2 regions of the Stenotrophomonas sp. YJH_SMC_57 genome follow, and region 2 is predicted to be linked to the other one. Evidence: predicted binding sites of a transcription regulator. Region 2 holds the regulator's gene; the other holds the start of a gene.

Region 1 (14,389 bases), on a different contig from region 2:
GCAGGTAACGGCGGCGCAGGGTCATGCCGGCGGCATCGGCCGACATCGGTTCGCCGAACAGGTAGCCCTGGAACACATCGCAGTCGTTGCGGCGCAGGAAGCCCAGCTGCGCCTGCGACTCGACGCCATTGGCGATCACGGTCATGCCCAGCTGGTGGCCCATGGCGATGATCGCGCGGGCGATGGCGGCCTCGCGGTTGCCGGCCGGCGCGCTCTTGATGAAGCTGCGGTCGATCTTCAGCTTGTCCACCGGGTAGCGCACCAGCGCGCTCAGGCTGGAATCACCAGTACCGAAGTTGTCCAGGCTCAGGCTGATCCCTTCATTGCGCAGGTTGGCCAGCGTCTCGTGCACGAAATTGACGTTGTTGGTCAGCGCGCTTTCGTTGATCTCCAGCGTCAGCATGTGCGCCGGAACACCGGCGGCCTGCATCAGCGACATCACCTCGGCGAAGAAGTTCGGCCGCAGCAGCTGCAGGGTGGAGACGTTCACCGCGATGGTGAAGTCATCGAAGCCCTGGTCGCGCCACATGCGTGCCTGTTTCAGCGCGCCTTCCAGTACCCACGTGCCGATCTGCACGATGATCCCCAGTCGCTCGGCGGTACGCATGAAACGTTCGGGTACCAGCATGCCCAGCGTGGGCGACTGCCAGCGCAGCAGTGCCTCCATGCCCACCACGTGGCCATCGCGGGCGCTGACCAGCGGCTGGTAGCGCAGCTTCAACTCGCCGTTGGGAATCGCATCGACGATCTGCCGCGCGATGATGCTCTCGCTGTGCGCGCTGGGCGGGGTATCCACCGCGTGGATGCGCACCGCGTTGCCGCCTTCGCGCGCGGCCTGGTACAGCGCGTCTTCGGCGTGGTCAAGCAGGCGCGAAGTGCTGCTGGCATGTTCCGGGCACAGGCTCACGCCCAGCTTGCCGGTCATGAACAGCGTGTACGGCAGCACCGACAGCGGCAGCTCCATCTGCTGCCGGATCTCCTCGGCGAAGTCTTCCGGAAGCGGCAGGTCGGCGGTGCGCGGCACCGCGATCAGGAATTCGTCGCTGCCGTGGCGCCACAACTTGCCACGTCCGCGCAGGTAGGACTGCAGGCGCTGCGCCACCAGCACCAGGGCCTGGTCGCCCACTTCCGCGCTCATGTTCTCGTTCACCGAGGCGAAGTGGTCGATGTCCACATGCATCAGCATCAGCGCGGTACCGCCCGAAGCCGCGTCGGCGACCATCGCCTGCAGCTCGGGATTGCCGGCGCCAAGGCGGTCGGGTGCATCATCGATGCTGACCGGGGGCAGGTTGGGATTCCACATAGGCTCAGTATTCCGGTGACTCGACGGCGGCCATGCCGGCCGCCTGGTAGGGGAGGTGGACGTCGACGAGGGTACCTTCGCCATGCGCGGACTCGATCCGGACATGGCCGCCGACACTCTGCGCGCGCTCGCGCATCACGATCAGGCCCAGCCCGCGCGGTCCATCCGGGTCGAAACCTTCGCCGTCATCGCGGATCTGCAGGTGCAGCCCGCGTTGCCCGACGTCACGCAGCTGCAGCTGCACCTGGCTGGCGCGCGCATGGCGCAGCACGTTGGTCAGGCTCTCCTGCGCGATGCGGAAGCAGGCCTGTTCGATGCTGTTGTCCGGGCGGTGCGGCAGCGGCTCGATCTCGGCCAGCAGTTCAACCGGCGAGGACCGGAACAGCACGCGTGCCTGCCAGCTCAGCGCGGCCTCCAGCCCCAGTGCGTCCAGCTGCGGCGGGCGCAGCAGGGTGGAGATATCGCGCAGCTTGGCCACGGTGGTGTCGGCCAGGGTCACGATCTGCGCCAGGTCCTCGGCGCGGCGCTGCGGGTCATCCTCGTCCTGCGCCGCATAGGCCGACAGCTTGATTGCGGTGATCGCCTGGCCGATGTCGTCGTGCAGGTCGCGCGAGATCGCGCGGCGCTCGTCTTCCTGCAGCGAGAACAGGCGGCCGGCCATCGCCTGCAGCTCGCGGTTGCTGGTTTCCAGCGCACTGCGGGTGCGCTCGGAATCGCTGAGGTCGCGCACGATCAGCAGTTTGCAGTCGCGGCCGCCATAGCGCACTTCACCCACCGCCAGCCCGGCATGGAAGCTGCGGCCGTCGGCGCGCTGCATCGCCACCACGCTGCTGTGCCCGGGGCCCAGGTGCGGCTGCCCGGCGCGCAGCTGGCTGCGAACCCGCGCCAGGTCACCTGCAGCGACCAGCGCTGACAGCGGCTCACCCAGCAGGGTGTGGCTGCCATAGCCGAACAGGCTGGCGGCCCACGCATTGGCGTACAGCACGTGCTCGTCGGAGAGAATCACCACGCCATCGGGCAGCACCCGCACCAGCTCGCGGAACTGTTCCTCGCGCTCGCGCAGCAGGCGCCGCGATTGTTCCCGCTCGGTCACGTCCTGCAGGGTGCCCAGCACGCGGCTGCGGCCGGACTCATCAATGCCACTGGCCGCGCGCAGGTGCACCATCAATGCACGGCCGTCCATCGACAGCAACGGCAGCAGCACGTCCACCTGCACCGGGTCGCCGGAGCACAGCTCGGACAGCAGCTGTTCGGTCTGGGTGGCGGTGGCCGGGTCAGCCGGCACCAGCAGTTCGTCGAAGCGGTGCCAGCGGCGCGCCTCGGGCGGGCGGCGGCCGAGCAGGCGATAGACCTGGTTGGAATAGCGGCCCAGGGCCGTGGACGGGTCCAGCTCCCATGCACCGATGCGGGCCAGCTCGTGCGCTTCTTCCACCCGCGCCAGCGCCTGGTCACGGCGCAGCTGCGCCAGGTCCTCGGCGGTGCGGTCGATGGCGATCAGCAGGCGGGCATTGTGGCCGTCGTAGCTGATCGCATTGGAACGCAGTTCCATCTGCCGCTGACTGCCGTCACGCAGCTGCAGCTGCGTGCGCAGGATGCATAGTTCCTCCGGCGCCTCGCGGATCGCTTCCAGCTTGGTCTGCAGGGCCTGGTCCTGGCCTGGCGGCCACAGCGCATCGATGGTCTGCTCCAGCAACTCGTCGCGTTCCCAGCCGAAGGTCGCGCACGCGGCGGGGTTGGCGTCGAGGATGGCCAGCGTATCCAGGTCGTAGACCAGGATCGGGCCGGGATTGCCCTCGAACATCTGCCGCAGCCGCAGTTCCGACGCCTGTTGCCGGGCATGGGTCTGCAGCACGTGCTCGGCCAGCGGGCGCAACAGCAGGTACAGCAGCCCGGCGCTGGCCAGGGCGAAGAATGCACCCTTCAGGCCCTGCCACAGCGCGGCCTGCTGCGGGTCGGGCACCAGTGCCTGCACCGCGCCATCGGTCGCGATCATCCAGGCCAGCGCCATCACCAGGTAGCTCAGCACCACCCGCCGCCGGTCGCGGCTCAGCGCCTGCGCCATCCGCGGGTCGGAAACAGGGGCCTTGCCGGTAGGGTCTGCGGGCATGGATGGGAGGGATGAAAGGGGCGCCGGCCATCTTACCGCGCGGGTGTGCCCTGACCACTCAATTATCCGCCGCAGGCGCCGTTAACCACTGCGTGCCCCGCTGACGGGCGTGTCATCCGGAGCAAGATCGCGTGGACCAAGGGATCATCGCCAGCCTGCTGCAGCACCCGCTTGCGTCGGCGCTGGTCATCGTCGACCGTACGGGACGCCCGTTGGCGGCCAATCCGGCTGCGCGCGAGCATGGCCTGCCGGCCACCGTGGCGGCCTATGCGCCGATGCTGGAAGATCTGCGCCTGATGGCCGCCGATGGCGGCATCGTGGCCTGTACGCTGCCCGGCGGCCCGCGCGGTCACTACGACGGCCACCTGCGCGCCGTGCACGATGGCGCCGGCAACCTGTTGGCGTTCACGCTGAGTGTTCCCGAGCCAACGCCCATCGACGGCGGCGGGCGCTGGGAGCTGGCGCTGGACAGTGCCGGCCACAGCCTGTGGGATTGGGATATTCCCAGCGACCGCGTGGCGCGCACCCCAGCGCTCGGCGATGAGACCGCCACCGAGATGCTGTCACGCGTTCACAGCGAGGACATCGGCCAGGTGCGTGCGGCACTGGACCAGCATCTGCGCGGGCAGAGCGAGCAGTACAGTGCGCAGTTCCGCTTCCGCCAGGCCGATGGCCAGTGGCGCTGGGTCCTGGACCGGGGGCGCGTGGTCGCGCGCACAGCCGATGGCCAGCCGCTGCGCATGGTCGGCACGCATACCGATATCGAGCAGCAGAAGCAGCTGGAATCGCTGCTGCAGGAACAGCAGCTGCACCTGAGCGAGGCGCAGCGCATCGCCAGCATGGGCAGCTGGTCGTTTGATCCGACCACCGGTCATTTCTGGTGGTCGCCGGAACTGCGCTCGCTGCTGGCGCTGGAGCAGGGCGCCGTGCCCGGCCAGCGGCGCTGGCTCAAGCAGTTGCACCCGCGCTCGCGAGGCGCGTTGCGCGCGGCCTGGCGGCGGTTGTGGCGCGATGGTCGCGCCGCCAACCTGGAGCTGGAGCTGACCCGCGGCAACGAGCCCTCGCAGCACCTGCGGCTGTGGATGCAGCCGCTGATGGACATGGAGGGACAGCCAAAGCGACTGCTCGGCCAGGTCCAGAACATCACCGAACAGCACCAGACCGATGCGCTGATCCGTTGGCGCACCGAACTGTTGAACCGCGTTTCCGCACTGGGCCGCATCGGCGGCTGCGAGATCGAGGTGCAGACCCGGCACATGCAGTGGACCGAGGAGTGCTATCGCATCCACGGCCTGCGCAAGGAGCCGATCACCCTCGACCAGGCGCTGGCGCTGTACACCGAAGATTCGCGCGGCGCCTTCGAGGCGGCCCTGGGCCGGATTGCCGGCGGCGGGTTGCCCGAACAGCTGGACCTGTGCTTCTACCGGCAGTCCGGCCTGCGGGTATGGGTGCAGGTGCTGGTCGAGCTGGACCGGCGGGATGGCCTGCCGCCGCGCTTCGTGGTGCTGTTCCGTGACATCACCCGCGAGCGCGAAGCCAACGAGCGCATCGAGCTGCTGGCGCATTACGATCTACTCACGGGCCTGCCGAACCGCGTGCTGCTCGGCGAACAGACCGCCGAAGCCATCGAGGAAGCGCGTGACCGCGGTACCTCGCTGGCCATGCTGTTCATCGATCTGGACGGCTTCAAGACCATCAACGACAGCTTCGGCCACGCCACCGGTGATGCGCTGCTGAAGGCGGCCGCCACCCGGCTGCACCAGAACCTGCGCAACAACGATCTGTTCGGGCGTTTCAGCGGCGACGAATTCATCGTCGTACTGCGCGACCTGGCCGAGCCGGAAGACGCTGGCCACGTGGCACGCAAGTTGATCGCCTCGCTGGCTGAGCCGCTGCGACGGGGCGAGACCACCCTGAAAGTGGGCGCCAGCGTCGGCATTGCGATGCTGGGTGATGCACAGACCGACTTCGATTCGCTGCTGCGCGCGGCCGACGCCGCGATGTACGCGGCCAAGGAAGCCGGGCGCAACACCTACCAGTACTACAGCCAGGACGCACTGGCCCGCATCCAGCGCAAGCTTGAGCTTGAGCATGCGCTGCACGGCGCCATCGAACGCGAAGAGTTCAGCCTGGCCTATCAGCCGCTGCTGCACGCGCACCAGGGCGAGCCGCCGGCGATCGAAGCGCTGCTGCGCTGGCATCGTCCGGGCATCGGCTATTGCAGCCCGGCTGAGTTCATTCCCATCGCCGAAAAATGCGGCGAGATCGTGCGCATCGGCGACTGGGTGCTGAACGAAGCCTGCCGGCAGGCGACGGCCTGGGACCACGCTGGCCTGCGTTTCGATCGCATCGCAGTCAATGTGTCGGCGGTGCAGCTGCGTGACCGTGGTTTCGCCGAGCGTGTGATCGAGATCTGCCACGCGCACGGCTGGCCACCACAGCGGCTGGAGCTGGAACTGACCGAGTCGGCGCTGATCCGTGACACTGACATCCTGCGCCACTGCTTCGACGTGCTGGAACGGCATGGCGTGCCCCTGGCCGTGGATGACTTCGGCACCGGCTTCTCCAACCTCAACTATCTCAACCGTTTCCCGGTGGGGCGCCTGAAGATCGACCGTAGTTTCGTGCAGGGCATGCTGCATGACTCGGGCACGGCCGAAGTGACCCAGGCCATCGTGCATCTGGGCCACGCGCTGGGCATGAAGGTGGTGGCTGAAGGCGTGGAAACGCACCAGGAAGAAGACATGCTGCGCCGCCAGGGCTGCGACGAGATCCAGGGCTACCTGTACTCGCGCCCGCTCAGCCCGCGTGACCTGGCGCAGTGGCTGCGCCAGCAGCACCCGGCACCCATGCGCACCGACGCCAGCGGCGAAGTGGTGCTGGTGCGCTGACCGCATCTGGACCGGCTCTGGTGGGTGCCGACCTTCTCTGGTGGGTGCCGACCTTGGTCGGCACAAACGCCTGCACGCGCAAGAATCCCGCTCTGGTAGGTGCCGACCTTGGTCGGCACGAATGCCCGCACGCGCAAGAATCCCGCTCTGGTGGGTGCCGACCTTGGTCGGCACGCATACCTGCGCCCGCGATCATCCACGCATCAGAATCCCGCTCTGGTAGGTGCCGACCTTGGTCGGCACGAATGCCGGCATGCGCAATCATCCACGCATGGCGTGGATCTACAGGGAATTCCCATCCAGGCCCAGGTCCCACGCCAGGCCCAGCAGTTCGTTGTCCGCGCGGGACGGCGCAGGCCGCGCATCCGCCAGCTGCTGCAGCTCGCGGATCTCCTCGCGTGCCACATCTTCCAGCTGTTGCAGCTGCTCACGCACGCTCGCGTTGCGCGGGCGCTCGGTGTCGGTGAGGGAGGGCAGGGCGCGGATCAGGGTCATGGTGCGCGTACAGGATGCATCCAACGGCGGGTCACAGGCAAAGGCCCCGGACGAACCGGGGCCTTGCGGGCTGCCGGTGGCGGCAGCGGACATCAGGATCAGAACAGCTCGACGGTACCGGCGCCCATGCTCTGCTGGGCAACCGGCTTGTGCGGCGGGCGTTCCCATTCGCTGCGCAGTTCGCGCAGGCGGCTGCCGGTGCGCTGCAGGGCGGTGGCGATCTCTTCGTCGAACACGCCGCCATTGCGGTGCAGCAGCTCCTGCAGGGCCACCGCTTCGCGGTTGATCGCGGTCAGGCGGTCCAGGTGGGTGTGCACGCCGCCCAGCGCCTGGGTGGCGATGTCTTCGAACTGCAGGGCGCGCACGGCTTCGGCCACGCTGCCATCGATCGAACGGGCGCAATCGGAGACTTCGCGCATGCCGTCGCCCAGCGAGGCGTTGATCTGCGCGACGTTGTCGAGCATCGCCGCCGCTTCCTGGCGCGCTTCACGGGAGCGGTCCATGTCACGCGAGGCCATGTGCGAGACCGTCTCGCGCACCTTGGCGATGGCGTCCTTGGAGCTGTGCGCCAGCTTGCGGATCTGCTCGTTGAACGTGGTCGAGCGCTCGGACAGGTTGCGCACTTCGTCGGCCACCACGGCGAAGCCACGACCGGCTTCACCGGCACGCGCGGCTTCAATGGCAGCGTTCAGGGCCAGCAGGTTGGTCTGGTCGGCAATCGACTTGACGTCTTCCAGCAGCGCGAAGATGCCGTCCAGGTGCTGTGCCATCTGGTCGATGTGCTGCACGGTGGTGCTGCTCTGGCCGCTGACCTGCTCCAGCGCTTCCACCAGCTGCTCCATGCGATGGCTGGCGTGCTGGGCGAATCGGGCAACGTCGAGGCCGGCGCTGCCTTCATCACCGGCGCGGTCGACGATGCGCGACAGGGCCTGGCTCTGCTGGCGCGACTTGCGGTTCATCGCATCGAAGCTGCCGCCCAGGCTGGAAACGGCCTGGCGGATCAGGTCACGGGCACGTTCCACTTCGCCGCGCGAACCGTCGATCTCGTTGCCGACGAAGTTGCGCAGTTCGGTCAGCAGCTGGTCCTGCTCACGCAGCACACGGGCATGTTCCGGGGAACGGTGCGCCTGGGCGCGGGTGGTCCACCACGCAAAGCCGAGCCAGCTCAGCGTCATCGTGGTCAGGATCGCCCAGCGCAGGGCGGCCGGCCATTCGAAACCGATGGCGAAGGGGAGCAGCAGGGTCAGAGCCAGGGGGGCGGCCAGACGGATGAAAATGCGTGAGTACATGGACGTTCTCGGGAGGTGCACGGAGGATGTATCGGCCGTACCCCCTTTCTCTTTAACGTCGATGTGCCTTGAAGTGCATTCTGAATGCGCCGGTTTTCCGGCGCCTGGCGCGTCGTTGCGCGGCGCGCTCGCCGGGCGATGCCCGGCGATGGTGGGTGAAGATCAGGCCAGCTGACGGTCCACGGCCTCGATCATCGCCTTGCGGCTGAACAGGAAGTCCCAATAGCTGCCGCCCAGCTGCCGCCACAGCACCGCCGAGCGCACCGCGGCCAGCAGCAGGGCGCGGATCTCGGCGACCACGCCGGCCTGGCCCAGATAGTGCGGGTTGCCCTGCACCATCACCCGCGGTTTCAGGTGGCTGATGGTGTCGGCATACAGGCCGCCCAGGTTGGCCAGCACGTCCGGGTGGCCGCTGTCGCCCAGTTCGGTGGCCTGGCGCTGGGCGCGCTCGATGCCCGAGGCGACCTTGTTCACGGTCGCCCCGTCCTGCACGAAGCGCCGCTCCAGCTGCAGCACCGACAGCGCCAGCTTGGGCAGGATCGGGTCCTGGCCCTGGCTGCGGAAGTAGTTGTGCAGCAGGCGCAGGCCCGCCTTCAGCGCGTCGCGGTCACCGAACACCTCCTGTGGCGAGGACGCATCGACGCGGAACACGCTGTCCACGGCGGTGCGCACGGCGGCGGCGTCGGAATGGCCGGTATCGGCGATGCGGCGTACCTGCTGCAGGGCCTGGGCAATGCCGGCCAAGGCCAGGACGCGGTCGTCGACGGTGAAACTCATGCAGCGATTACCTCAAAAGGAGAAGGGGTGTTGCGCAGGCGCTGTTCCAGCGGCGCATCGGTGGCGGCGATCACTGCACCACCCAGGCATACGTCACCGTCATACAGCACCAGCGACTGGCCGGGGGTGACGGCGCGTTGCGGGCGGGCGAAGCTGACCAGCACGCTGCCATCGTCCAGCACCTCGACCGTACACGGCTCGTCGGGCTGGCGGTAGCGGGTCTGTGCGGTGCATTCGAAGCGCCGCGCCGGCGGCGCACCGGCAATCCAGTGCGCGGTTTCCGAGCGCAGGCGGTCAGACAGCATCCAGTGGCTTTCGCGGTCCTGGTCAACGTAAAGCACGTTGCTGGCCACGTCCTTGCCGACCACGTACCACGGCGCGGCCGGACGGCCGCGTACGCCGCCGATGTTCAGGCCTTCGCGCTGGCCCAGGGTGAAATAGAACACGCCCGGATGCTCGGCGATCACGCTGCCGTCGGCCGGGTCGAGGATCTGGCCCGGCTTGGCCGGCAGGTAACGGCCAAGGAACTCGCGGAAGTCGCGCTCGCCGATGAAGCAGATGCCGGTGGAGTCCTTCTTGGCGTGGGTCGGCAGGCCGACGTCGCGCGCGATCCGCCGCAGGTCGCTCTTTTCAAGATCGCCGATCGGGAACAGCGTGGCCGCCAGCTGCTGCTGGCCGAGCTGGTGCAGGAAGTAGCTCTGGTCCTTGGAGCGGTCGGCGCCACGCAGCAGCAGCCACTGGCCGCCGCGCTGGGTCACCCGCGCGTAGTGGCCGGTGGCGATGCGCTCGGCACCCAGTTCGCGCGCTGCGTCCAGGAAGTGCTTGAACTTCACTTCGCGGTTGCACAGCACGTCCGGGTTCGGGGTGCGGCCGGCGGCGTACTCAGCCAGGAAGTGCTCGAACACGCCCTGCCAGTACTCGCTGGAGAAATCGCGGAAGTGGAACGGGATGCCGAGCAGGCCGCAGACCGCCACCGCATCGCGGCGGTCATCCTCGGCGCGGCAGTCGCCGCTGCCGTCATCAGCCCAGTTCTGCATGAACAGCCCGGCTACGGCCTCGCCCTGCTGCACCAGGCGCCAGGCGGCGACCGAGGAATCGACGCCACCGGAGACGCCCACCATCACCCGTGGAGTGCTCATGCGACCTCCCTGACCAGCGAAAGGGGATGGCGCTGGCCCCCCAGGAAATCAGCCACCACCTGCCAGACCAGCGGGCTGCGCAGGCGTTGGCCAGCGGACTGCAGCTCGGCCGGGGCCAGCCACAGCGCGCGGTCGATGCCGGTGTCCAGCGGCTGCGCCGGGTCATGCGAGAGCGGGCGTGCCGCATAGCAGAAGCGCAGGAAGGCGGTGCCGTCGCCGGCGGTCCACTGGTAGCAGCCGATGAAATGGGTCAGCTGTACCGTCCAGCCGGTTTCCTCGCGGGTCTCGCGCAGGGCCGCCTCGGCCAGGCTTTCGCCCGGTTCGAGGTGGCCGGCGGGCTGGTTCAGCACCTGCCGGCCCTCGATGGTCTCTTCGACCAGCAGCACGCGGCCGCCGTCGACCACGACGGTGGCGACGGTGGCGTGCGGTGCCCAGCGCGGGTCCGGCGTGGTGTTCACCTCAGAATTCGTCCTTCTTGGTCAGTTCCAGCTCCATCGCGTCGGCGGTGCGGATGGCCGCATCGATGGCGTCGCTGAGCTGGTCGGCGGTGGCATCGGCGTCGATCTTCACCACGAACATGGCGGTGGTGTCCTGCTTCACCCAGCCACCCATCTTGGCATCCTGCGAATCTTCCAGCAGGCGGTTGGCCACGGCCACCGGGAACTGCTTGGTCTTGGAGATGTAGGCCGGCGACCAGATCTCGCGGATGTTGTGGGTACCGAAATCTTCCACCGACGAACGCACATAGACCATCTGCGTGCGGCCACCTTCGACGTCGAAGACCATGCGGTAATCGCCGTCCTCGTCCACCTCATAGGTGTAGCCTAGCTTGTCCAGGTGGCGGGCCACGGCCTTGTCGGCCTCGGTCGCGGCGGCGGCGGAGCCGGCGGCGGCCAGGCCGATCAGCAGGGCAGGCAGAAGGGTCCTTTTCATGAAGATCCTGTGAAACAGATTTGAAAGAAGCTGCAATTGTGACGGTGGGCGTCCGTGTCGTCCAATCCGCGGCAGGCCGACGCAGGCCGGGCGCAACCTCTATAATGGGTGGATGCCCCATGAGTCTTCCCCCGATTCCCATCACGAGCACGGCGTTGCCGTGGAGCCCGCGCGCCCGGAAGTGGCGCCGCCGCCGTTCTACCAGGTGATGCTGCTCAACGACGACTACACCCCGATGGATTTCGTGGTGGACGTGCTGCAGCAGTTCTTCAGCATGGACCTGGACAAGGCCACGCAGGTGATGCTGCACGTGCATACCCGTGGCCGCGGCGTGTGCGGGGTGTTCACCCGCGAAGTGGCCGAGACCAAGGTCGCCCAGGTCAACGAGTACTCGCGGATGAACCAGCATCCGTTGCTGTGCACGATGGAAAAGGCCTGACCGGCTACTGATTCTCGTCCGGGCACATTGATTCCGGACCCGTTGTGCCCACCAAGGTGGGCACCTACCAGGGCGCAGGCCTGTATCGATCCCGGACGGGCCGTGCCCACCAAGGTGGGCACCTGCCAGGGCACAGGCCTCCATCGATCCCGGACGGGGTGTGCCCACCAGGGTGGGCACCTGCCAAGTGCGGATCACCCCGCCGCCAGCGCCTCCAGCGCCATCCGCGCCACTGCCTCGTCCACGTCCGCGGGGTCGCCGTCATCGCGGAACCACACCGCCGACAGCCCCATGCTGGCCGCGATCCAGCGCAGCAGGCGGCGGCGCTCCAGGCCGGCCAGCGTGCTCACCTGTTCCAGCCGGGCGGCAAACCGCTCCGGGCGCGTGGCCACATGGATGCCCGGGCCGCACAGGTCCGGGTTGCTGAACAGCGTCGTGTAATCAAAGGCACGGTCGCCCAGCAGCCGCTTGGGGTCGATCGCCAGCCAGCCGCGCGGGCCGAAATCCAGCACGTTGTCGTGGTGCAGGTCACCGTGCAGGGGCCGGATCTCCTGTTCGTCCTGCAGCAGCTCTTCCGCCAGTGACCTGCACTGTTCCAGCAGTGGCGACAGCGCCGCCCTTGGCTGCAGCAGGTCAGCGAACCATGTACTCAGGCAGACCAGTTCCGCTGGCGGCGTGCTCCGTGGCCGGTGCAGCCGCCGCAGGACCTGGCACAGGATCGTGGTGCAGGCGTCATCGTCGCCGTCGATCGAGCGTTGCCGCAGCGAGTCGCCGCGGGCGCGCTCGATCAGGATCGCCGGCCCCTCGTGGGCCAGCAGGTGGGCGGCGCCGTCACCGTCCCACCAGCGCAGCAGGCGATGGCTGTTCTGCTCTTCGGTTTCGCTGCTTACCTTCAGCATCGCCGGCGCGCCGGCGGCGGTCAGCACCGGCCAGAGCTGGGCATGGGGCGTCTTGATGGATGCGCCATCACGCCGCAATCGCCAGCGGCTCAGGTAGGGTTCGCTCATGCTGGGCGGGCTGTCCTGGAGTGAATGAAGATCAAGCGATGTGTACTGCTAACGCCATCTGAACGCAGCAATCCGCTAGGGTGATGGAAATCGCGTAGTCAGGCCGCATATTGTCCCCATCTGCCGCCGGAGTAATCCATGTTCAGCAAAGACCTCGAACACACCATCGGCCAGTGCTACAAGCGCGCCCGTGAGGCCCGGCATGAGTTCATGACGGTCGAACACCTGCTGTTGGCACTGCTCGACAATCCGTCCGCCCAGGCCGTTCTGAAGGCCTGTGGGGCCGACGCCGAACGCCTGCGCCAGGAACTTGAGCAGGCCATCGAGGCCTCGGTGTCGCGCCTGGCCGAAGATGACGGCCGCGACACCCAGCCGACCCTGGGCTTCCAGCGCGTGCTGCAGCGGGCCGTGTACCACGTGCAGTCCTCGGGCAAGAAGGAGGTCACCGGCGCCAACGTGCTGGTCGCCATCTTCGGCGAGAAGGACTCCCACGCCGTCTATTACCTCAACCAGCAGGATGTCACCCGGCTGGATGTGGTCAATTACCTGTCCCACGGCATCGCCAAGCTGGGTGAGGAAGGCGAGCAGCCGTCCTCGTCCTCCGAAGGCGAGGGCCGCATCGAGGGCGGGGAGGGCGAGCCGAAGGGTGACGCCCTGACCGAATTCGCCAGCAACCTCAACGAACAGGCCCGGGCCGGTCGCATCGACCCGCTGGTCGGCCGCGCCGACGAGATCGAGCGCACCATCCAGGTGCTGTGCCGCCGCCGCAAGAACAACCCGCTGTACGTGGGCGAGGCCGGCGTGGGCAAGACCGCGATTGCCGAAGGCTTGGCACGCCGCATCGTCGAGGGTTCGGTGCCCGACGTGCTGGCCGATGCCGTGATCTACTCGCTCGACCTGGGCGCGCTGGTGGCCGGCACCAAGTACCGGGGCGACTTCGAAAAGCGCCTGAAGAGCGTGCTGACCGCGCTGAAGAAGGTGCCCAATGCGGTGCTGTTCATCGACGAGATCCACACCATCATCGGTGCCGGTTCGGCGTCGGGCGGCACCATGGATGCGTCCAACCTGATCAAGCCGGCGCTGGCCTCCGGTGAGCTGCGCTGCATCGGTTCGACCACCTTCCAGGAGTACCGTGGCATCTTCGAGAAGGATCGGGCGCTGGCCCGCCGCTTCCAGAAGATCGATATCGTCGAGCCGACCGTCGGCGAGACCTACGAGATCCTGCAGGGGCTGAAGTCCAAGTACGAGCTGCACCACGGCGTGACCTATTCGGACGAGGCACTGCAGGCAGCGGTGGATCTGTCGGTGAAGCACATCGGCGACCGCCTGCTGCCGGACAAGGCCATTGACGTGATCGACGAGGCCGGCGCCCGCCAGCGCCTGCTGCCGGAAGGCCAGCGCAAGGAGCTGATCGACGTCGAGGAAGTGGAAGCGATCGTTGCCAAGATGGCGCGCATTCCGGCCAAGCAGGTCAGTGCCACCGACAAGGATGTGCTGCAGCACCTGGAGCGCAACCTGAAGATGGTGATCTTCGGCCAGGATCCGGCCATCGAGAAGCTGTCTTCGGCGATCAAGCTGGCCCGCTCGGGCCTGGGCAACCCGGAAAAGCCGATCGGCAACTTCCTGTTCGCCGGCCCGACCGGTGTCGGCAAGACCGAGGTGACCAAGCAGCTGGCGCTGCAGCTGGGCATCGAGCTGGTCCGCTTCGACATGTCCGAGTACATGGAGCCGCATTCGATCAGCCGCCTGATCGGTGCGCCCCCGGGCTACGTCGGCTTCGACCAGGGTGGCCTGCTGACCGAAAAGATCGTCAAGACGCCGCACTGCGTGCTGCTGCTGGATGAGATCGAAAAGGCGCATCCGGACATCTTCAACATCCTGCTGCAGGTGATGGACCGCGGCGTGTTGACCGATACCAACGGTCGCGAGGCCAACTTCAAGAACGTGGTGCTGGTGATGACCACCAATGCCGGCGCGGCGCAGGCCTCGCGGCGTTCGATCGGTTTCAC
Region 2 (14,389 bases):
TGGCCATGCAGATCCCGCTGGAGACCGAAGCGCACCGTGGCCGCGGCCTGATGCTGGGGCTGATCTCGCGCAAGCTGCCGATCGCTCCGGTCGACCCGCTGGAAGAAGGCGGCGTGATCGCCCTGGTCGGCCCGACCGGCGCCGGCAAGACCACCACCATCGCCAAGCTGGCCTCGCGCTTCGCCGAGAAGCACGCGCCCCGCGACGTGGCCCTGGTGACCACCGACACCACCCGCATCGGCGCCCGCGAGCAGTTGTACGGCTACGGCCGCCAGCTCGGCATCGCCGTGCACGAGGCCAACAGCGGCACCGACCTGGACCAGCTGCTGGAACGCCTGAAGGACTACAAGCTGGTGCTGATCGACACCGCCGGCCTGGGCCCGCGCGACCGTGCACTGGCCGCCCAGCTGCAGTGGCTGCGCGCCGCCCGCCAGGTCCGCACCCTGCTGGTGCTGCCAGCCAACACCAGCTTCGGCGACATGGACGAGGTGGTCCGCCGCTTCGGCGCCGCCAACCTGCAGGGCCTGGTACTGAGCAAGCTGGACGAGACCGGCCGCTTCGGCAACGCGCTGTCGGTGGCCGTCGACCACGCCCTGCCGATCACCTGGGTGACCGATGGCCAGGACGTTCCGGAGGACCTGCACCGGGCCAGTGCAGCCAATCTTGTACTTCGCCTTGAAGATTTGCGCCGAGCGGCCGATATGCCCTGCAACCCGGAGTTGAACCATGCCGTCGCGTGAGTACGCCAAGCTGACCAAGACCTTCCCGCTGTCGGCCACCCGCAGCGAGCCGCTCGGCCCTGTGCGCACCATTGCCGTCACCGGCGGCAAGGGCGGCGTGGGCAAGACCAACGTCTCGGCCAACCTGGCCGTGGCGCTGGCCGGCATGGGCAAGCGCACGCTGCTGCTGGACGCCGACCTCGGCCTGGCCAACATCGACGTGATCCTGGGGCTGAACCCCACCTTCACGCTGGCCGACCTGGTCGCCGGCCGCTGCTCGCTGGAAGACGTCATCGTTGAAGGCCCGAACGGCGTGCTGGTGGTCCCGGCCGCGTCCGGCCGCCGCCACATGGCCGAGCTGGCCCCGGCCGAGCATGTCGGCCTGGTCAACGTGTTCTCCGAACTGGAACGCGAGCTGGACATCATGGTGGTGGACACCGCCGCCGGCATCACCGACGGGGTGCTGACCTTCTGCCAGGCCGCGCAGGACACCGTGGTGGTGGTCTGTGACGAGCCGGCCTCGATCACCGACGCCTACGCGCTGATCAAGGTGCTGTCGCGCGAACGCGGCGTGGACCGCATCCAGGTGGTGGCCAACATGGTGCGCGACCCCAACGAAGGCCGCGTGCTGTACGAGAAGCTGACCCGCGTCTGCGAGAAATTCCTCGCCGATGTCTCGCTGAACTACCTGGGCTGCGTGCCGCAGGACGACTGGCTGCGGCTGTCGGTGCAGCGCCAGCAGCCGGTGGTGAAGGCCTACCCGTCCAGCCCGGCGGCGCTGGCGATCACCGAGATCGCCCGTCGCACCGCGCGCTGGCAGGCGCCGACCGAACCGCGCGGCGGCGTCGAGTTCTTCCTTGAGCGCATCCTCAAGCAACGCGGGGTGGCCGCATGAAAGGCGCAGCCCAGTACCGGGAGGTCCAGCGCTCGGCCGCCAACGAGGTGATCGCCCAGCACTCGGACCTGGTGCGGCGCATCGCCCACCACCTGGCCGCGCGCCTGCCGGCCAGCGTCGAAGTCGACGACCTGATCCAGGCCGGCATGATGGGCCTGATCGAGGCCTCGCGCAGTTACGACGCCGACCAGGGTGCCTCGTTCGAGACCTATGCCTCGATCCGCATCCGCGGTTCGATGATCGATGAGATCCGGCGGGGCGACTGGGTGCCGCGCTCGGTGCACCGCCGCGCCCGCGACGCCGCCGCCACCATCCGCCGTCTCGAGCAGAGCAGTGGCCGTGCCGCCAGCGCCACCGAAGTGGCTGCCGCGATGGACATGCCGCTGCCCGAATACCTGCGGCTGATGGAAGACGCCGCACGCGGCCAGGTGCTGAGCCTGGAGTCGCGCATCGAGGACCAGGGCGAGCTGGACACCGTCGCGCAGGGCGGCCCGACCCCACAGCAGGTGCTGGAGCGCGGCGAGTTCGGCCGCGAACTGGGCAAGGCCATCGGCCACCTGCCCGAGCGCGAACAGTTGGTGCTCTCGCTGTACTACGAGCAGGAACTGAACCTGAAGGAGATCGGTGCGGTGCTCGGCGTCAGCGAGTCGCGGGTCTGCCAGATCCACGGCCAGGCCGTGCTGCGCCTGCGTGGCCGGCTGAAGATTTTCGAGGCGGCGGACGCCGGCCTGGAAGAATGAACATCCCCGAGGCGGCTGCCCCCGGCCGCCCGGAATGAACAACAAAGGAACTCTGCTTTGAACAAGAACATGCGCATCCTGATCGTCGACGACTTTTCGACCATGCGTCGAATCGTCAAGAACCTGCTGGGCGATCTGGGCTTCACCAATACCGCCGAAGCCGAGGACGGGCATGCTGCGCTGTCGCTGCTGCAGAGCCAGCCGTTCGATTTCGTGGTCACCGACTGGAACATGCCGGTGATGACCGGCATCGAGCTGCTCAAGGCGATCCGTGCCGATGCCAAGCTGAAGACCCTGCCGGTGCTGATGGTCACCGCCGAAGCCAAGCGCGAGCAGATCATCGAAGCCGCCCAGAGCGGCGTGAACGGCTACATCATCAAGCCGTTCACCGCGCAGACCCTGGAAGAAAAGCTGGGCAAGATCTTCGAACGCCTGGCGGCCAGCGCCTGATGGACACAACGGTCGACAAGAACGCCCTCGCCCTGCGCCTGCAGGAAGCCCTGGACGCACTGGAGTCCGGTGACGAGGCCGCCTGGCGGCAGCGTATCGACGGACTGGTCGCGCTGCGCACGCAGCCGATGATGAGCGGCCTTTCGCGGCTGGCCCGCGAACTGGGACAGGCGCTGGGTGAACTGCCGACCGTACCCAGCGAAGCCGGTGAGCTGGATGACGCCTGCGCGCGCCTGGACCACGTGGTGGCAATGACCGAACAGGCCACGCACCGCACCCTGGACCTGGCTGAGGAATGCCGCAGTCTGACCGAACAACTGCGCGCCGAAGGCCTGCAGCCGGGCCAGGATGCGCAGCTTGAGCGCATCCGCCACAACCTCACCGAGATCGCCCTGACCCAGAGCTACCAGGACCTGACCGGGCAGATCATCCGTCGCGTGGTCGGCATCGTCCGCCGCGTGCACGAAGGCTTCGGCGCGCTCGGCCTGCCGCCGGAACAGCATCGCACCGACCCGGAACTGGCCGGGCCGGCACTGAAGGGACTGGACCGCCACGCGGTCTCGCAGAACGACGCCGACGACCTGTTGTCGGATCTGGGGCTGTAAGCATGAGCGCGGTATCCGACGACATCACTGCCGATTTCATCATCGAGGCACAGGAAATCCTGGACCGCCTGGGCGAACAGCTGGTGTCGCTGGAGCAGGCACCGCAGGACAGCGAGCAGCTCAATGCGGTGTTCCGCGGTTACCACACGCTCAAGGGTGGTGCCGGCTTCCTCGGCGTCACCGCCATGGTCGAGCTGTGCCACGCCGCCGAAGAAGCGCTTGGCATCGCGCGCGCTGGCCAGGCCGTGTTGCAGGCCCATCACTTCGACGCGGCCCAGCAATCGCTGGACTACCTGCAATCGATGCTCGATGCAGTGTCTTCCGGCACGGAACCGGGCTACGCCCCGCCGGAGCTGATCGCACAATTCGACATGCACGGCGGCGGAACCGTGGCCCCCACCGCCTCGGCACCCGCTGCCGGCGGCGGCGACCTGATCACCGAAGACGAATTCGAGGCCCTGCTCGACCAGCTGCACGGCGGCAACGCGCCCACTGCGGTTGCGCCAGCGAAGAAGGCCGACGACGGCCTGATCAGCGAAGACGAGTTCGAAGCCCTGCTTGACCAGCTGCACGGCGGTGCGGCCCCCGGCAGCAAAGCGGTCGCCGCCGCGCCGGTTGCTCCGCCGCCGGCACCCCGCCCGGCGGCGCCCACGCCGCCCGCGAAGCCGGCCGCCAAGCCGCTGGCCGAGGCCGAGCACACCGTGCGCGTGGACACCAAGCGCCTGGATGCGATCGTCAACCTGATCGGCGAACTGGTGCTGTCACGCAACCGGTTGAAGACGCTGCGCGCACGCCTGCGCGACGAAGAGCTGGACCGCGCGGTCTCCACCCTGGACATCGCCACCGCGCGCCTGCAGTCGGCGGTGATGCGTACCCGCATGCAGCCGGTCGGCAAGGTGTTCTCGCGTTTCCCCAAGGTGGCCCGCGACGTCGCCCGCTCGCTGAAGAAGGAAGTGGACCTTGAGCTGATCGGCGCCGAGACCGAGCTCGACCGCAACCTGGTCGAGGCCTTGGCCGACCCGCTGGTGCACCTGGTCCGCAACGCCATCGACCATGGCGTGGAAATGCCCGACCTGCGCGAGGCGCAGGGCAAGCCGCGGATGGGCCATGTGCGGCTGTCGGCCCAGCAGGAAGGCGACTATGTCAGCATCGAGGTGCAGGACGATGGCGCCGGCATCGACCCGGAAAAGCTGCGTGCGAAGGCACGCGAGAAGGGCCTGATCGACCCGGAAGCCGCGGCCCGCCTGAGCAGCGAGGAATGCCTGCACCTGGTGTTCCTGCCCGGCTTCTCGACCAAGCAACAGGTCACCGATATCTCCGGCCGTGGCGTCGGCATGGACGTGGTGCAGTCGCGCATCCGCGAACTGAGCGGCCAGATCCAGATCCAGTCGGAACTGGGCCGCGGCAGCCGCTTCCTGATCCGCGTGCCGCTGACCCTGGCCATTCTTCCTACCCTGCTGGTGCAGGCCGGCGAGGACGTCTACGCGCTGCCGCTGGCGCGCGTGATGGAAGTGCTGCACGCACCGCGCACCTCGCTGGGCTGGTTCGATGGGCGTGCCGTGCTCGACCGGCGCTCGCATACCCTGCCGCTGGTCGATCTGCGCCAGTGGCTGGATGTGACGCCAGCCGCGTCGACCCTGCTGACCATCGTGGTGCTGCAGGCCGGCGAGGCCCGCTTCGGCCTGGTCGTGGACCAGGTGCGCGGGCGCGAGGAAGTGGTGATCAAGCCGCTGCCCAAAGCCCTGCGGGGCCTGCGCGGTTACGCCGGTGCAACCTTGATCGGCGATGGTCGCATGGCGCTGATCCTGGATGTGGATGGCCTGCGATGAATCCCGCCGGGCCCTGCCCGGTGGCCCGAAAACTGTGACTACCGTCTGTACGCGATCTCCCGGTGTCTCAAGTCCCATTCATACACGCCGATACCGGAACCATGGATAGACTCAGCCTCATTGGACTCTTTCTCGCCCTGGCCTCGCTGGTCGGTGGCAGCATCCTCAAGGGCGCCGGCCTGGCGTCGTTGTGGTCGCCTGCGGCGTTCGTGATCGTCATCGTCGGCACCATCGCCGCGATCCTGCTGCACACCTCACCGGCGGTATTCAAGCACGCGTTCAAGATCGTGCGCTGGGTCGTGCGCCCGCCGCACAGCGACCGCCGTGAGCTGATCCAGCAGATCGTCGAGTGGAGCAACATCGCCCGCCGCCAGGGCCTGCTGGGCCTGGAGTCGCAGGTGGAAGCACAGCAGGACCCGTTCCTGCGCAAGGGCCTGCAGCTGCTGGTGGACGGCGTCGAACCGGAGTCGATGCGGCACATGCTGGAAATCGAACTGGGCAGCCAGGAACACCAGGACCAGGCCGGCGCCAAGGTGTTCGAGGCGATGGGCATCTATGCGCCGACGCTCGGCATCATCGGCGCCGTGCTGGGCCTGATCGCGGTGATGAAGAACCTGGCCGACCCGAGCAAACTCGGCCACGGCATCGCCGCCGCGTTCACCGCCACCATCTACGGCATCGCCTCGGCCAACCTGTTGTTCCTGCCGATTGCCGCCAAGCTCAAGAGTGTGATCTCGCACAACACCCGCGACCGCGAAATGGTCATCGAAGGCCTGATCTCGATTGCACAGGGCGAGAACCCGCGCAACATCGAAACCAACCTCTCCGGCTTCCTGCACTGACATGGCCCGCCGCAAGCACCACGAAGAGCACGCCAACCATGAAGCATGGGCGATCCCCTATGCCGACCTGATGACGCTGCTGCTCGCCTTCTTCGTGGTCATGTATGCCATTTCCTCGGTCAACGAGGGCAAGTACCGGATCATGGCCGACGCGCTCACCGACGCCTTCGGTGGTGCGCCGCGCACCATCAACCCGGTGCAGGTCGGCAACAAGCAGGTGCAGGGTGGCGGCTGGGACAGCCCGTCGGTGATCAAGTCCGGCACCAAGATCGGTCCGTCCGCACCGGCCCCGTCGCATGACCCGACGCTGCTGCCGTCGATGGCCTCGCAGATGCGCATGCCGGTATCGGTGCACAACCAGGAACAGATCGCGCGCGCCGAGCGCCAGCTCAACAGCATCGCCGACCGCCTCACCGCCGCGCTGGCGCCGCTGATCGACCGCGGCATGATCAGCGTGCGCCGCACCGAACTGTGGATCGAGGTCGAGATCAACAGTGACATCCTGTTCCCCACCGGTTCGGCCGCGCTGGACGTGCACGCACGGCAGACCCTGGCCAGCCTGGCCGACGTGCTGCGCGATGTGCCCAACAGCGTGCGCGTGGAAGGCCACACCGACAACGTGCCGATCGCCACCGCCACCTTCCCCTCCAACTGGGAACTGTCGGCCGGGCGCGCGGCCAGCGTGGTGCACCTGTTCGCCGACCAGGGCGTGCAGCCGTCACGGCTGGCGATGGTCGGCTACGGCCAGTTCCGCCCGCGCGAAGAGAACGACAGCGCGCAGGGCCGCAACCGCAACCGCCGGGTGATGGTCATCATCCTGGCCGACACCTCGCACTCGGTCGATCCGCTCGGGCAGCGCCTGAACGCTGCCACCGGCGCCGTCGACACCAGCGCCACCGAACAAGCCGCCGCAACTCCGGCTAGCGCCCCCACCTCCCCCATCGCACCGGTGAAGTTGCCGCCGGTGCCGGCTGGCAGCCGCGTCGGCGCCGCCGTTCCCCCGGCAATGAAGGAGTAAACCGATGCGCATCTGGGCAGTCGCCAACCAGAAGGGCGGAGTCGGCAAGACCACCACCACCCTCGCCCTCGGCCGCGGCCTGGCCGCGCTCGGCCACCGCGTGCTGCTGATCGACCTCGATCCGCATGCCTCGCTCAGCCGCGCCTTCGGCGTGCCGGTGGATCCGCCGCCGGCCGGCGTGCTGGAACTGTTCGGCGCACCACCGGCCGACCTGTCCAGCCTCTGCCATGCCAGCAGCATCCACGGCCTGGACTACGTCTGCGCGCAGTCGGCACTGGCCACGCTGGAGCGCCGCAGCGCCAACCAGCCCGGCCTCGGCCTGGCCCTGCAGAATGCACTGGCACGCCACCAGGGCCAGCACGACTACATCCTGCTGGACTGCGCGCCGACCCTCGGCCTGCTGATGATCAATGCCTTGGCCGCCGCCGACCGCCTGATCATCCCGACCCAGGCCGAGCCGCTGGCCCTGCACGGCCTGGATGGCATGGTCCGCACCGGCGAGATGGTCGAGCGCTCGCGCCGCCGCCCGCTGCCGATCTCGATCCTGCCCACTCTGTTTGATCGCCGCACCCGCGCCGGCAACGAATCGCTGCGCACCATGCAGGACCGTCACGGCGCGCGCGTATGGGAAGACGCGATTCCGATCGACACCCGCATCAGCAATGCCGCCGGCCTCACCCTGCCCAGCGTCGGTGAGGACTACCCGGGCCGCGGCCTGGCCGCGTATCGCCGCGCCCTGAACTGGATTCTCGGCGAGGACGCTCGCGCCCTGGAGCAGGCCGCATGAACAGCACCGGCGTACTGGACGACTACCTGGACGAACTGCTGGGCGAAGCGATTGTCGCAGCGCCACCCGCTGCGCCGCCGCCCGCCAGCGCCCCGCCGAGCGAAGCGGCCGCCGAGCGCGAGCCGACCTGGGACGACCTGCCGGCTGAAGTGATCTACGAAACCGACACCGTGGCCGCTGCCCCGGCCGCGGACGACGCCACGCTCGAGGCCGCGTTCGAGGCGGCGGCAACGATCGAGCGCGAGCCGACCTGGGACGACCTGCCGGCCGAAGTGATCTACGAAACCGACACCGTGGGCGCTGCCCCGGCCGCGGACGACGCCGCGCTCGAGGCCGCATTCGAGGCCGCCGCAACACCTGCCGTCGCCGAAGGCGAACCGACCTGGGATGACCTGCCAGACGAGCTGCTGCACGAGACGGCCCCGGCGCCGGTCACCGCAAGCCCCGGCCCGGAACCCACCTGGGACGACCTCCCGGACGAGGTGATCTACGAGACCGATACGGCTGACAGCCATCAACTCGCCCATACCGACAGCCCGGGCCTGCAGGCGGCGTTCGAAGCTGCCGCGGGCGGCGAAGACGTCGCCACGCCGCCGCCGGCCGTGGTTGCGGCGCCGGTACCACCGGCAGCACCGCGAGCAGCCGCCGCACCCACCGCACGCGCCGCAGCCGTACCGCCACCGCGGGTCGCCGTGGACGCCCCCGCAGCCAGCCGCCCCAGCAGCTGGCAGGAACTGCAGGCGCAGGCGCACCACCCGGCCAGCAGCCCGCACCCGCAGAACCGCCGCGCCGGCGAGCGCACCTCGCGCTGGCTGCGCCTGCGCTGCGGCACCCAGGCCTATGCGCTGGAGCTGCTGAAGGTGCAGGAAGTGGTACTGCCGGTGCCGCTGCTGCCATTGCGCGGCACCGCACCGGCCATGCTCGGCATCATGAACCTGCGTGGCCAGGTAGTGCCGGTGATGGACCTCGGCCTGCACCTCGGTGCCGCCGCCGCCGAGGACGACGCGCAGACCCGCATCGTGGTGCTGGAGGAAGACGGCGAGACCATCGGCCTGCGCGTGTCGGCCGTGGAAGATGTCGCCAACCTCACCGATTCGCAGATCGAGCCACCCGATACCGCGCGCATCTGCCAGATCTCCAACGATCTGTTCCGCGGCGTGGCCCGGGTCAGCCAGCGCCCGATGATCCTGCTCGACGCCACGCAACTGTTGAGCTGAGTCGGCGCATCGCGCCGATTCTTCTAAAGAACCCCGCCGGGGTGCCGTTATGGATCACGGAACCGTTTGTCCGGAGCAACGATGAGCACTGTCGAACTGGGTGGGGATCTCGGCATCGAGAGCAGCACCGAGCTCAAGAACCGCCTCGCCCCGCTGGTGGCGCAGGCCGGCGAGCTGACCCTGGATGCAAGCCAGGTCGCCCGCATCCACACCGCCGCCATACAGGTGCTGTGTGCGTTCGTGCAGGCCCGCCGCGAGGCAGGCCTGGGCACCGGCTTCCACGGTTGCTCCGCAACCTTCCGTGACGCCGCGCGCCTGCTGGGCGTCACCCAGGCCCTGGGCCTGGACGCAACCCATGACAACCTGAAATCTGTGGAGAACGCTGCATGAGCGCACGTATCTTGGTGGTGGACGATTCGGCGTCGATGCGCCAGATGGTTTCCTTCGCCCTCACCTCGGCCGGTTTTGCCGTCGAAGAAGCTGAAGACGGCGCGGTCGCGCTCGGTCGCGCCAAGGGCCAGCGCTTCAATGCGGTGGTCACCGACGTCAACATGCCTAACATGGACGGCATCGCGCTGATCCGCGAACTGCGCCAGCTGCCGGACTACAAGTTCACCCCGCTGCTGATGCTGACCACCGAGTCGGCCGCCGACAAGAAGTCCGAAGGCAAGGCCGCCGGTGCCACTGGCTGGCTGGTCAAGCCATTCAATCCGGAACAGCTGGTCGCCACCGTGCAGAAAGTGCTGGGCTGATCGCCCGGCACCGCTCCCCTTCTTCGCTTCCGGACCACCACTGCCATGAGCATGGACCTGCAACGCTTCCACGCCACCTTCTTCGAGGAGAGCCGCGAAGGCCTCGACGCGATGGAGGCTGGCCTGCTGGCCCTGGAATCGGGGCAGCAGGACGCGGAGATCATCAATTCGGTGTTCCGCGCCGCCCACTCGATCAAGGGCGGCGCTGGCACCTTCGGCTTCGATGCGATCGCCGGCCTGACCCACGTGCTGGAAACGCTGCTCGATGAGCTGCGTGCCGGCAAGCGGGCACTGGAAGGCCACGCCGTCGACGCCATGCTGTCCTCGGTGGACGTGCTGCGCGCCCTGTTGCGCGAAGCCGAACACGGCCAGGCCGCCGATCCCGCGGCCGTCGCCGCGGTGAAGGCACGCCTGGAAGCGGTGCTCTCCGGCCAGGCCGCGCCAAGCGCCCCGGCCGCCGCGGCCGCCGCGGCCGCCAAGGTGGACGACACGCCGGAAGCCTGGCAGATCGGCTTCACCCCGGCACCGTCGCTGTTCATGAGCGGCAACGATCCGCTGCGCATCATCCGCGAACTGGAACACCTCGGGTCGCTGCAGGTCGCCGCGCGCATCGAGCGCCTGCCCGGCTTCGCCCAGCTTGACCCGCTCGAGGCCCACCTGGCGTGGGACCTGGGCCTGGTCGGCAAGGTGCCGCGCAGCAAGATCGAAGACACCTTCGCCTGGGTGCTGGACGACTGCGAACTGGACATCCGTCCGGCGGCGCCGCCGAGCCTGGCCACCCAGGCCCCGTCCGCAACAGCCCCTTCCACACCGGCTCCTGCGGCACCTGCCGCACCCGCGCCCGCGGCCAGCGGCGGCGCACCCCAGGAAGCCGAAACCTCGATCCGGGTCAGCGTCGACAAGGTCGATGCACTGATCAACCTGGTCGGCGAACTGGTCATCACCCAGGCCATGCTCAAGCAGGTCTCGCACGCGCTGGACCCGGTTCTTGCCGAGAGCCTGTTCGCCGGCCTGGACCAGCTTGAGCGCAACACCCGCGACCTGCAGGAAGCGGTGATCGGCGTGCGCATGCTGCCGGTCGACGCGGTGTTCCGCCGCTTCCCGCGCCTGGTCCGCGATCTGTCCAGCCGCCTCGGCAAGCAGGTGCGCCTGCGCACCGTCGGCGAAGGCACCGAGCTGGACAAGGGCCTGATCGAGAAGATCGCCGATCCGCTGGTGCACCTGGTACGCAACTCGATCGACCACGGCCTGGAAATGCCCGATGTGCGCCGCGGTGCGGGCAAGGACGAAACCGGCACGATCACCCTGGCCGCCTCGCACCAGGGCGGCCACATCGTCATCGAAGTCAGCGACGATGGTCGCGGCCTGGACCGCGCCAAGATCCTGTCCAAGGCGCACGAGCGTGGCCTGGCCGTGCCGGACAACCCGACCGATTCGCAGGTCTGGGACCTGATCTTCCAGCCCGGCTTCTCCACCGCCGATGCGGTGACCGATCTGTCCGGCCGTGGCGTCGGCATGGACGTGGTCCGCCGCAACATCCAGGCGCTGGGCGGCGAAGTGCAGATCGAGAGCAGCCTGGGCAGTGGTACGCGCACGCTGATCCGCCTGCCACTGACCCTGGCCATCCTCGATGGCATGACCGTGGCGGTGGCCGGTGAAACCCTGATCCTGCCACTGGCCTATGTGCTGGAAGCCCTGCAGCCGCAGGCCGAGGACATCCGCAGCATGGCCGGCGAAGGCCGCGTGCTGCGCGTGCGCGGCGAGTACCTGCCGATCCTGTCGCTCAGCGAGTACTACGGCTACGGCAACCGTGCGCCGGGCAGCGAATCGCTGGTGGTGGTGGTCGAGGGCGATGGCCAGAAGATCGCGCTGGAAGTGGACGAGCTGGTCGGCCAGCAGCAGGTGGTGGTGAAGAACATCGAGAACAACTACCGCCGCATCGGCGGGGTGTCCGGTGCCACCATCCTCGGCGACGGCCGCGTCGCCCTGATCGTCGATATCGGCGGCCTGGTGCGCTCGCTGCGGATGCCACAGGCCGCCTGATTCCCATTGCAGGCTGTCCAGAACCGCCGCCCTTCGGGGCGGCGGTTTTTGTTTGCGCGCCCCATTCCACCCGGGGTCAGATCCCTTCTGTGAACTCCGTCGGCGCCGCGCTTTCGCATGCAGCTACGCCACGCAAGCGAAAGCCCCGTCACGGCAGCACTTTCGCGCCCGCCCCCCCTACGCAACCGAATGTGATCTGCGTCCATAAAGTCCGCGCGGACCGCGCCGTTATTTCGCATTGACGGCCGTCACCGAACCCCACCGGGCACTCCCGTTCGCTCTGCAACCACCCCCGGCCGACGCACCTGCGCGGCACCCTGCCCACCTGGAGCACCCTGCATGAAGTGGTTCCAAGATCTGCCCATCGCCCGCAAGCTGGCCGTGGGGTTCACCCTCACCACGTTGATGACCCTGGTCCTCGGCGCCTTCGCACTGTTGCGCCTGAGCGAGGCCAACACGCAGCTGGGCGAGATGGCCGGCAACGATATTCCGTCGGTCCAGCACCTGGGCGAAGCCCGCTCGCAGCTGGGTGAATTCCGCACCTACGAGCTGGCGTTGCTGAGCATGCTCGACCAGCCGGACAAGGTGACCGACTACAACAAGCGCATGGACGACACCGCCAGGACCGTGCACGAGGAACTGGCCGCGTACGCGGCGTTGCCGGCGCTGGCCAGGGAACGCGAGCTTTACCAGGCCGCCAACGTGCAGCTGGAGCGCTACTTCGCCGCCAACAAGGCGATGCGCGACGCCGTAGCTGCAGGTGACGGCGCGCTCGCGCAGCAGATCTCCGACGAGCAGTCGCGCCCGGCGCGCCGTGAACTGTTCGCGGCGATGAAGACGCTCGGCACCCACATCGCCGGCCTGATGGACGCCAAGATCGCTGCCGCCAACGCCACCCACCGCACCAGCATGATCGCCATCATCGGCTGCATCGTGCTGCTGTCGCTGGTCGCGGCCGCGCTGGCCACGGTGATCTCTCGCGCCGTCACCGGCCCGCTCGGCAAGGCCGTGCACGCGATCCAGGCCGTCGCCCGCGGCGACCTCAGCGTCAGCACCCAGGCCACCAGCAAGGATGAGGCCGGCAAGATGCTGGCCGCCACCGCCGAGATGACCGCCATGCTGCGCCGCTTCAGCGAGCAGACCCAGCTGATGGCGCAGATGCATGCTGGCCCGGACATCAGCCACCGCATCCCGGAAGACTTCCCGGGTGTCTACGGCCAGCTGGCCGGCGGCATCAACACGGTGATCTTCGAACACCTGGACGCGATCCGCGATGCCATCGACGTGCTCAACCAGTACGCCATCGGCAATCTGGCCCCGGATGCGCGCCGCCTGCCCGGCAGCCGCGCGATCCTGCACGAATCGATGGACGCGGCCAAGGCCAGCCTGCTGGCGATCAACACGCAGATCCAGCAGCTGGCCGAGGCCGCCGCCGCCGGTGACTTCAGCCAGCGCGGCGACGCCCAGCGTTTCCAGCACGACTTCAAGCTGATGATCGAGCACCTCAACACCATGATGCAGGTGGCCGACGGCAACCTCGGCCAGCTGTCGCAGCTGCTGCAGTCGATCGCCGCCGGCGACCTGACCGCACGCATGGACGGGCAGTTCAACGGCGTGTTCGCCCGCATGCGCGACGACGCCAACACCACCGTCGCCCAGCTGACCCAGATCGTCGGCCAGATCCAGGCCAGCGCCTCCAGCATCACCCTGGCCGCCGGTGAGATCGCCTCGGGCAACAGTGACCTGTCGCGCCGTACCGAGCAGCAGGCCGCCAACCTGGAAGAAACCGCCGCCTCGATGGAGGAACTGACCTCCACCGTGCGCCAGAACGCCGAACATGCCCGCCAGGCCAACCAGCTCGCCATCGGCGCACATGGCGTCGCCTCGCAGGGTGGCGAGGTGGTCGGCCAGGTGGTCACCACCATGTCGGCCATCGAAGCCTCGTCGAAGAAGATTGCCGAGATCATCTCGGTCATCGACGGCATCGCGTTCCAGACCAACATCCTGGCGCTGAACGCCGCGGTGGAAGCGGCGCGTGCCGGTGAACAGGGCCGCGGCTTCGCCGTGGTCGCCAGCGAAGTGCGCACCCTCGCCCAGCGCTCGGCCGCCGCCGCCAAGGAGATCAAGGGCCTGATCGACGATTCGGTCGGCAAGGTCGCCGAAGGCTCCAGCCTGGTGCACCAGGCCGGCAGCACCATGGGCGAAATCGTCGCCTCGGTGCAGCGCGTGACCGACATCATGGCCGAGATCTCGGCCGCCTCGCAGGAACAGTCGGCCGGCATCGAACAGGTCAACCAGACCGTGGTGCAGATGGACGAAACCACCCAGCAGAACGCCGCGCTGGTGGAAGAGGCCACCGCCGCCGCCCGCGCCATGGAAGACCAGGCCGTGCAGCTGGGGGAAGCCGTGGCCCGCTTCCGGCTGGCATCGCAGGCGACCCCGGGCACCGCGCCGCGCCTGACCACCGCACCGCTGCCGCGCCAGGTAGCGGC

The links. Region 2 encodes FliA, which starts transcription of late flagellar genes. Its sites were predicted from a motif close to TAAAGTTTNNCNNNCNNNGGCCGATAA; they were not measured.
Region 1: AC5P7U_RS03940 (methyl-accepting chemotaxis protein) is a predicted target of FliA. The motif match lies at 8,114-8,140, and genes of this name have one in related genera.

The regions. Positions count from the first base shown of each region.
Region 1 covers NZ_JCAFSZ010000002.1:418,462-432,850, reverse strand. The annotation lists gene AC5P7U_RS03960 (EAL domain-containing protein) at 1-1,303, opposite strand, end outside; gene AC5P7U_RS03955 (sensor histidine kinase) at 1,308-3,410, opposite strand; gene AC5P7U_RS03950 (bifunctional diguanylate cyclase/phosphodiesterase) at 3,542-6,301, shown strand; gene AC5P7U_RS03945 (hypothetical protein) at 6,584-6,796, opposite strand; gene AC5P7U_RS03940 (methyl-accepting chemotaxis protein) at 6,895-8,085, opposite strand; gene hflD (high frequency lysogenization protein HflD) at 8,248-8,862, opposite strand; gene mnmA (tRNA 2-thiouridine(34) synthase MnmA) at 8,859-10,001, opposite strand; gene AC5P7U_RS03925 (NUDIX hydrolase) at 9,998-10,459, opposite strand; gene AC5P7U_RS03920 (hypothetical protein) at 10,461-10,934, opposite strand; gene clpS (ATP-dependent Clp protease adapter ClpS) at 11,047-11,373, shown strand; gene AC5P7U_RS03910 (APH(6) family putative aminoglycoside O-phosphotransferase) at 11,568-12,380, opposite strand; gene clpA (ATP-dependent Clp protease ATP-binding subunit ClpA) at 12,519-14,389, shown strand, end outside.
Region 2 covers NZ_JCAFSZ010000012.1:101,769-116,157, reverse strand. The annotation lists gene flhF (flagellar biosynthesis GTPase FlhF) at 1-740, shown strand, start outside; gene AC5P7U_RS16835 (MinD/ParA family ATP-binding protein) at 727-1,614, shown strand; gene AC5P7U_RS16830 (RNA polymerase sigma factor FliA) at 1,611-2,354, shown strand; gene cheY (chemotaxis response regulator CheY) at 2,412-2,804, shown strand; gene AC5P7U_RS16820 (protein phosphatase CheZ) at 2,804-3,409, shown strand; gene AC5P7U_RS16815 (chemotaxis protein CheA) at 3,412-5,238, shown strand; gene AC5P7U_RS16810 (flagellar motor protein) at 5,340-6,080, shown strand; gene motD (flagellar motor protein MotD) at 6,082-7,098, shown strand; gene AC5P7U_RS16800 (ParA family protein) at 7,103-7,885, shown strand; gene AC5P7U_RS16795 (chemotaxis protein CheW) at 7,882-9,102, shown strand; gene AC5P7U_RS16790 (STAS domain-containing protein) at 9,184-9,492, shown strand; gene AC5P7U_RS16785 (response regulator) at 9,489-9,854, shown strand; gene AC5P7U_RS16780 (chemotaxis protein CheA) at 9,900-11,897, shown strand; gene AC5P7U_RS16775 (methyl-accepting chemotaxis protein) at 12,237-14,389, shown strand, end outside.